Regions from separate parts of the Pseudomonas sp. No.21 genome, predicted to be linked through region 1. Evidence: riboswitches for the same ligand, from Rfam matches in the RefSeq annotation. Region 1 holds a riboswitch; the other holds the start of a gene.

What was found. A riboswitch is a leader RNA that binds a small molecule or an ion and turns the genes downstream of it on or off. The one in region 1 is predicted to bind cobalamin.
Region 2: linked by a shared signal. The riboswitch ahead of ACYJSS_RS21000 (TonB-dependent receptor) and the one ahead of cobW (cobalamin biosynthesis protein CobW) in region 1 are both predicted to bind cobalamin.

What each region holds. Positions count from the first base shown of each region.
Region 1 is NZ_BAAJNO010000017.1:39,587-42,979, forward strand. It holds gene ACYJSS_RS27080 (cobalamin biosynthesis protein) at 1-298, opposite strand, end outside; gene ACYJSS_RS27085 (CbtA family protein) at 372-1,079, opposite strand; gene ACYJSS_RS27090 (CbtB domain-containing protein) at 1,090-1,272, opposite strand; cobalamin riboswitch at 1,373-1,584, opposite strand; cobalamin riboswitch at 1,643-1,836, shown strand; gene cobW (cobalamin biosynthesis protein CobW) at 1,933-2,985, shown strand; gene cobN (cobaltochelatase subunit CobN) at 3,046-3,393, shown strand, end outside.
Region 2 is NZ_BAAJNO010000010.1:48,120-51,512, reverse strand. It holds gene ACYJSS_RS21010 (zinc-dependent alcohol dehydrogenase) at 1-323, opposite strand, end outside; gene ACYJSS_RS21005 (PaaI family thioesterase) at 327-770, opposite strand; cobalamin riboswitch at 1,008-1,211, shown strand; gene ACYJSS_RS21000 (TonB-dependent receptor) at 1,320-3,393, shown strand, end outside.

The DNA of each region.
Region 1 (3,393 bases):
GCAGGGCCGCGGCCTCGGCAATGCCGGGGCTGCCGGTTTCCCGCAGGGCGACGGCCGAGGTACCGGACAGCCGCCCCTCGCAAGCCGCCAGCTCGGTGGCCGGCAACAGCGCCAAGGGCAGGTGAAGGGACAGCGCCAGTGCCCGCAGCCCGGGCTCGTCGGCCTTGCTGTCGACGCTGGCCAGGGCACTCAGGTCGCCGACCGCCAGGCCACGCTCGGCCAGGGTGCTGTCCAGCAACTCGCGCAGTTCGCGCTCCGGGCAGCCGCGCCGGCAGCCGAGGCCGGCCACGCGGATCATCGGCCTGCCCTGTAAAGCAAGACCCCGCGAAGGGCCGGGCCCTGCGCGGGGTCGATCGATGGCACGGCCCGGCTCACGCCAGGTCTTGGCTCGCGGAACGCTGGTACAGCCAGGCGGCGGCCCAGCCCAGGGCGCCCCAGAACAGCGCGTTGGTGATCAGCGAGGCGGCGATGAACTCGTGTTCCAGGGCTTCCGGCGCCAGGCTCGAATGCACCTCGGGCTGCGGCGCGCCAACCACGTGGGGGATCACCAGCAACGCCAGCCCGACGATGCGCAGCACCCAGTTGCGGCCGAAGGCGATCAGCGCCAGGCCGGCGGCGGTGGAGGCGGCGGTGCCGATCCACCAGACCTGGCGCTGGGCCAGGTCGGCGGCAGCGGTGCCCGGCAGCTCCGGCGGCAGGCCGAGGGACGGCGCCAGGGCGAAGGTGGCGAAACCGGCTAGGCCCCAGAGCAGGCCCTGCCAGGCGCGGGTCGGGCCACGCAGGCTGAACAGTGCGGCCAGGAGCAGGGCGAAGCCCACCGCCACCACCAGGTTGGCGCCACCGGTGGACAGCGTGCGCTGCCAGCCGTCTTCCGGTGCCCAGGCTTCGGCGTCGTGTTCATGGGCGGGCGTGCCGGCGGCATGCTCGTGGCTGTGCTCGGCCTGTTCGGCCGGTGCCGAGTTCTCGAAGGTTTCCGCGTGGAGGATCAGCGGGGTGACCCACAGGCTCTGCAGCAGGGTCAGCACGATGGCGGCGAAGAGACCGGCGAACCCGGCGGTCTGGGCGATGCGCTTGATCACGGGTGCGCCCTCAGTGGCAGGGGAAGGCAGAGCTGTGGCGGGTGTCGTGGGCCGCGTTGTGCACCGCCTCGATGTGCGAGAAGCCGGCGAAGTACACGAGCGACAGGCCCAGGAGGCTGGCACCGATGGCGATGGCCAGGCGTTTGGACAGGGGGACGGCGGCGGCCGAATGGCTCAGTGTGCTGCTGGACATGGTGCTTCCTCTGCGTGCGGGTGAGTCGGCAAGAGGAACGCGTGCGAAGAAAGCGGCCGCTACGGCACCGCATTTCCGGCATGCGCCCGCCCACCGCGGGTTGCCAAAAACTGATCAGGCCGGTCTCCGGGCTTGCGACGCCAGCCGAGGCTGGGCGGGTTTGCCTTCCCATGTCCGCTGGACACAGTGGCCTACAGATCCCTACGTGCGCTTACCGTTGCGGGGGCAGCGTCGGACTCGCCCTGGGGCACACCGACTTCCCGTTTCACCTCGCGCGCGACGGCGCGAGACACCTGAAAAAACCGCACAAGGACATCACGAGACCGACCGGCCGTCAACCGCCGCGATTGACCGCCGCCCCCGGCCTGCGTAGCCTTCGGCCCTTCGAGGTTCTGCGGCCGCGCGCCGCAGCTAAGAGGGAACACGGCCGAGCCGTGGCTGCCCCCGCAACTGTGAACAGCTGAGGCCTTATCCACAGCCACTGCCCTTCGGGCGGGAAGGCGGAGAGGCGGCGCATCGCGCCAGGCTGTGAGCCAGGAGACCTGCCTCGGCGAATTTCCAGACAACCGGGCGGGGTGATCCGGTGGCGAATCGGGCCCTCCGTGCCCTCGTCCCGCGCGCCCGCCGATCCGATCGACTCCCAGCGAAGGGCTGCCGCGCATGAAAACCCTGGCCAAACTCCCCGTCACCATCGTCACCGGCTTCCTCGGTGCCGGTAAGACCACCCTGCTCCGCCACATGCTCGACAATGCCGAAGGCCGCCGCATCGCGGTGATCGTCAACGAGTTCGGCGAGCTGGGCATCGACGGCGAGATCCTCAAGCAATGCTCCATCGGCTGCACCGAGGAAGAGGCCGTGGGCCGCGTCTTCGAGCTGGCCAACGGCTGCCTGTGCTGCACCGTGCAGGAAGAGTTCTTCCCGGTGATGCGCGAACTGGTGGCGCGCCGTGGCGACCTCGACCAGATCCTCATCGAGACCTCCGGCCTGGCCCTGCCCAAGCCCCTGGTACAGGCCTTCCAGTGGCCCGAGATCCGCAGCGCCTGCACGGTGGACGCGGTGATCACCGTGGTCGACAGCCCGGCCGTGGCCGCCGGCACCTTCGCCGCCCACCCCGAGCAGGTGGACGAGCAGCGCAAGCAGGACCCGAACCTCGACCATGAGTCGCCCCTGCACGAACTCTTCGAAGACCAGCTGGCCAGCGCCGACCTGGTGATCCTCAACAAGGCCGACCTGCTCGACGCCGACGCCCTGGCCGCCGTGCGCGCCGAAGTGGCCGAGGAGCTGCCGCCGGCGGTGAAGATCGTCGAAGCCAGCGCCGGCAAGCTGCCGCTCTCCGTGCTGCTGGGCCTGAACGCCGAGGCCGAGGCGCACATCGACAGCCGCGCCACCCACCACGACCACGAAGGGCACGAGGACCACGACCACGACGAGTTCGACTCCTTCCACGTCGACCTGCCGGAAGTGGAGGAAGCCGCCCTGCTGGCCGCCCTCGGCCAACTGGTGGAGCGCCACGACGTGCTGCGCATCAAGGGCTTCGCCGCCATCCCCGGCAAGCCCATGCGCCTGCTGGTACAGGGCGTCGGCAAGCGCTTCGACAAGCACTTCGACCGCCAGTGGCTGGCCGACGAGACCCGCGCCACCCGCCTGGTGGTGATCGGCCAGGAGCTGGACCCGGCCACCATCGCCAACGAACTGCGCACCGCCCTGGCGTAACCGCCGAACCGGCTCCTCTCCCCCGGGAGAGGGCCGCACCACCGAGCCAAGGCCCGAGCCATGCACCTGCTGCGCACCCAACCTGGCGGCTTCGTCCCCGACGACGGCATCGCCCACCTGGCCCAGACGCCCGCCGAGCTGGTGATCCTGTGCAGCGGTGATTCGCACCTGGCGCTGCTGGCCGAGGCCGCCCGCGAGCTGCCGGCGGACTACCCCAGCCTGCGCCTGGCCAACCCCATGCAGCTGCAGAACCACGCCTCGGTGGACCTCTACGTCGACGAGGTGCTGCAGCACGCCAAGGTCATCCTCATCTCCGTGCATGGCGGCGTCGGCTACTGGCGCTACGGCATCGAGCAACTGGTGGCCCTGGCCGAACGCGGCACGCAGCTGATCCTGGTGCCCGGCGAC
Region 2 (3,393 bases), on a different contig from region 1:
CGGGCGACGCCCGTGCAGGCCGTACTGCGCCCGGCCAGGCATTGGCGGCAGGTGCCGCAGGCGATCTTCCAGGGCACCGAGACCAGGTCGCCGCGCTTGACCGTGCCCACCTGCGCGCCCACGTCCAGCACCTCGGCCACGCATTCGTGGCCCAGGGCGAAGGGCGGCTTGAACGGTGTCAGCCCGGCGATCAGGCGCCGGTCGAGGTCGCAGGAGGCCGAGGCGATGGGCCGCACCAGCGCCGCCAGCGGCGAATCCAGCACCGGTGACGGCGCCTCCTCCCAGGCCAGGCGCCCCGCGCCCTTGACGATGAGTTCGCGCATGGCTCAGTCCCTCACGCTGAAGGTGGTGGTGGCGCGGGCACAGAGCGTGCCGGCGGCATCGCGGATATGGGCATCGCAGAACGCCAGGCTGCGGGTGCGCTCCACCACCCAGCCCTCCACGCTGTACACCTCGCCGGCCTTGAGCGGGCGCAGGTACTTCACGCCCAGGTCCACCGTCGAATACCGCGTATCGCCGGGCAGCGTGGTGAACAGCGCCAGGCCCGCGGCACCGTCCAGGCAGGTGGCGGCGAAACCGCCGTGTACGGTGTTCGCCGGGTTGAGGTGACGTACATCCGGCCGCGCCTCGATGAAGATACGCCCGGGCTCGACGCCCACCGCCTTCATCGCCATGGTCTCGCCGATGGAGGGCGCGGGCAGCTTGCCGTCGATCACCGCCTGGAGGATCTGCAGGCCGGAAGGGATGGATCTGTTCGGGGTATCGGTCATCTCGAGGCTCCTGGCTCTGCCGGGGTCGGCGAGCGGTTTCGGGGGGATGGCGGGCGGCCCTGCGAGGGAATCGCCCTGCAGCCCGTGGACGGACGATACGTGAGCGCAGAATCTCAAATCAACATTGTTGATATGACAATAAGGAAGGCATTCCGGCAACGTCGCTACGGCTCTGGGAAGGGGGATTGCGCCATCCCGCGCACGATTTCAACGTTGACGCCCGAGCGCGCGGATGGTCATATGCGCGCCGTTCCAGGTGTCCCACGCCGTCGTGCGTGGGGTTAAACGGGAAGCCGGTGCGTCCATCAGGACCAGTCCGGCGCTGCCCCCGCAACGGTAAGCGAGCGCTGCATCCGATACGCCACTGTGCCCATGGCATGGGAAGGCGGATGCGACGTGATCCTCGCAAGCCCGGAGACCGGCCTGGAGCATCGATAGGCAAACCCGCGGTGGGCGGGCACGGGCCGGTTTCTCGCACGGGTGCACGCGCCCGCGCGCGCCTTTGCATTCCCTCCGGGCTCCATTCATTCCTGACGTGATAGGAACGACATGACCCGTACCTTCAGCTCCAACGCTCCGGCGAGCGCCGCCCTCGGCCTGCTCGCGCTGTCCATTTCCCTCGCCCTGCACGCCGAAGACGGCACCCTGGCGCTACCGGCCACCGCCGTCACCGACCAGGCGGACGACACGACCATCCGCCTCGACACGCCCGTGCCCGCCGGCTCGCGCCTGGGCCTCTCCGCCCTGGAAACCCCGGCCAGCACCAGCGCCATCAGCGGCGACGAAGTGCGCGCACGCAACAACGCCACCGTGCAGGACGCCGTGACCCGCAGCCCCGGCATCACCCACATCGGCACCCCCGGCAACGGCGGCACCGCCCTCTCGGCCCGGGGCTTCACCGGCCACGCCTCGGTGATGCAGCTGTACGACGGCACGCGCTTCTACACCGGCATGGGCACCACCACCTTCCCCACCGACCCGTGGATGGTCGAACGCATCGACGTGATCCGTGGCCCGGCCTCGGTGCTCTACGGCGAAGGCGCCACGGGCGCGGTGATCAACGTGGTGCCGAAGAAGCCCTTCGACGGCGAGATCCGCAACCGCCTGCGCCTGGGCTACGGCTCCGACGACCGCCAGCAGATGGCCCTGGACAGCGGCGGCTCGCTCACCGACACCCTCAGCTACCGCCTCAACCTCAACCGCGAAACCAGCCACGGCTGGATCGACCGGGGCGACTCGAAGAACCTCGGCCTCAGCGCCGCCCTGCGCTGGCAGGCCAGCGACGACCTGGCCTTCACCCTGGCCCATGACCAGGGCGACCTCACGCCGATGAACTACTTCGGCACGCCGCTGATCGACGGCCACCTACGCGACAGCCTGAAGGAGAAGAACTACAACCTGCACAACGCCGAGCAGCACTACAACGACCAGTGGACCCGGCTCGTCACCGACTGGACGCCCGGCGAAGGCTTCAGCGCCAGCAACCAGCTCTACCACATCAAGAGCCGCCGCTACTGGCGCAACGCCGAGGCCTACACCTGGGACGCCGGCCGGGGCCAGCTGGAGCGCGCCGAGAACCTGCGCATCAAGCACGAGCAGGAGCAGATCGGCGACCGCCAGACCTTCACCTTCGACCACTCGTTGTTCGGCCTCGACAGCCGCACCCTGGTCGGCGGCGAGTTCAACCGCATCCGCTTCGACCTGCTGAACAACTCGCCCTACACCGACATCGGCGGCGACTACGTCGACCCCTGGAACCCCGCGCCCGGCTACTACCAGAGCGCCTCGGCCTACCGCCCGCACTCGCGCAGCGAAACCCGCACCGCCGCGCTGTTCGCCGAGAACCGCACCCAGCTCGGCGAGCGCTGGTCCGTGGTCACCGGCCTGCGCCGCGACCAGAACCACGTCGACCGCACCGACCTGCGTGCCAACAGCCGCAGCGACCGCAGCATCCAGGGCGGCAACTGGCGCGCCGGCCTGGTGTTCGCCGCCACCCCGCAGCTGTCCTTCTATGGCCAGTACTCCACCAGCGAGGACGGCGTCAGCAACCTCATCACCCTCAGCCCCACCCAGCAACAGATGGACCTGACCGAGTCGAAGCAGACCGAGTTCGGCCTCAAGCAACAGTTCTGGGACGGGCGCGGCGAATGGACCCTGGCCGCCTACCACATCGTCAAGAAGAAGCTGCTCTCTCGTGAATCGGTGACCCGCCCCACCCAGCAGATCGGCCAGCAGTCTTCCGACGGCCTGGAGGCGACCCTGGAACTGGCCCTGGAGCAGGGCTGGCACGTCTCGGCCAACGCCTCGCTGCTGCGCGCCGAATACGACGACTTCAACGAATCCGTCGGCGGCCAGCTCGTCTCCCGGTCCGGCAACCGCCCCACCGACGTGCCACGGCGCACCGCCAACCTCTGGGTCAGCAAGGCACTCGGCCATGACCTGGACGCCGGCATCGGCGCGCGCTACGTCGATGCCCGCTATGCCGACGCCGCCAACACCGTGAAGGTGCCCGGCTACACCGTGCTCGACGCCAACCTCGGCTGGCAGGTGCTGCCGGACACGCGCCTGGGGCTGGAGCTGAACAACCTGCTCGACCGCCGCTACGCCGTCACCCAGCAGAACG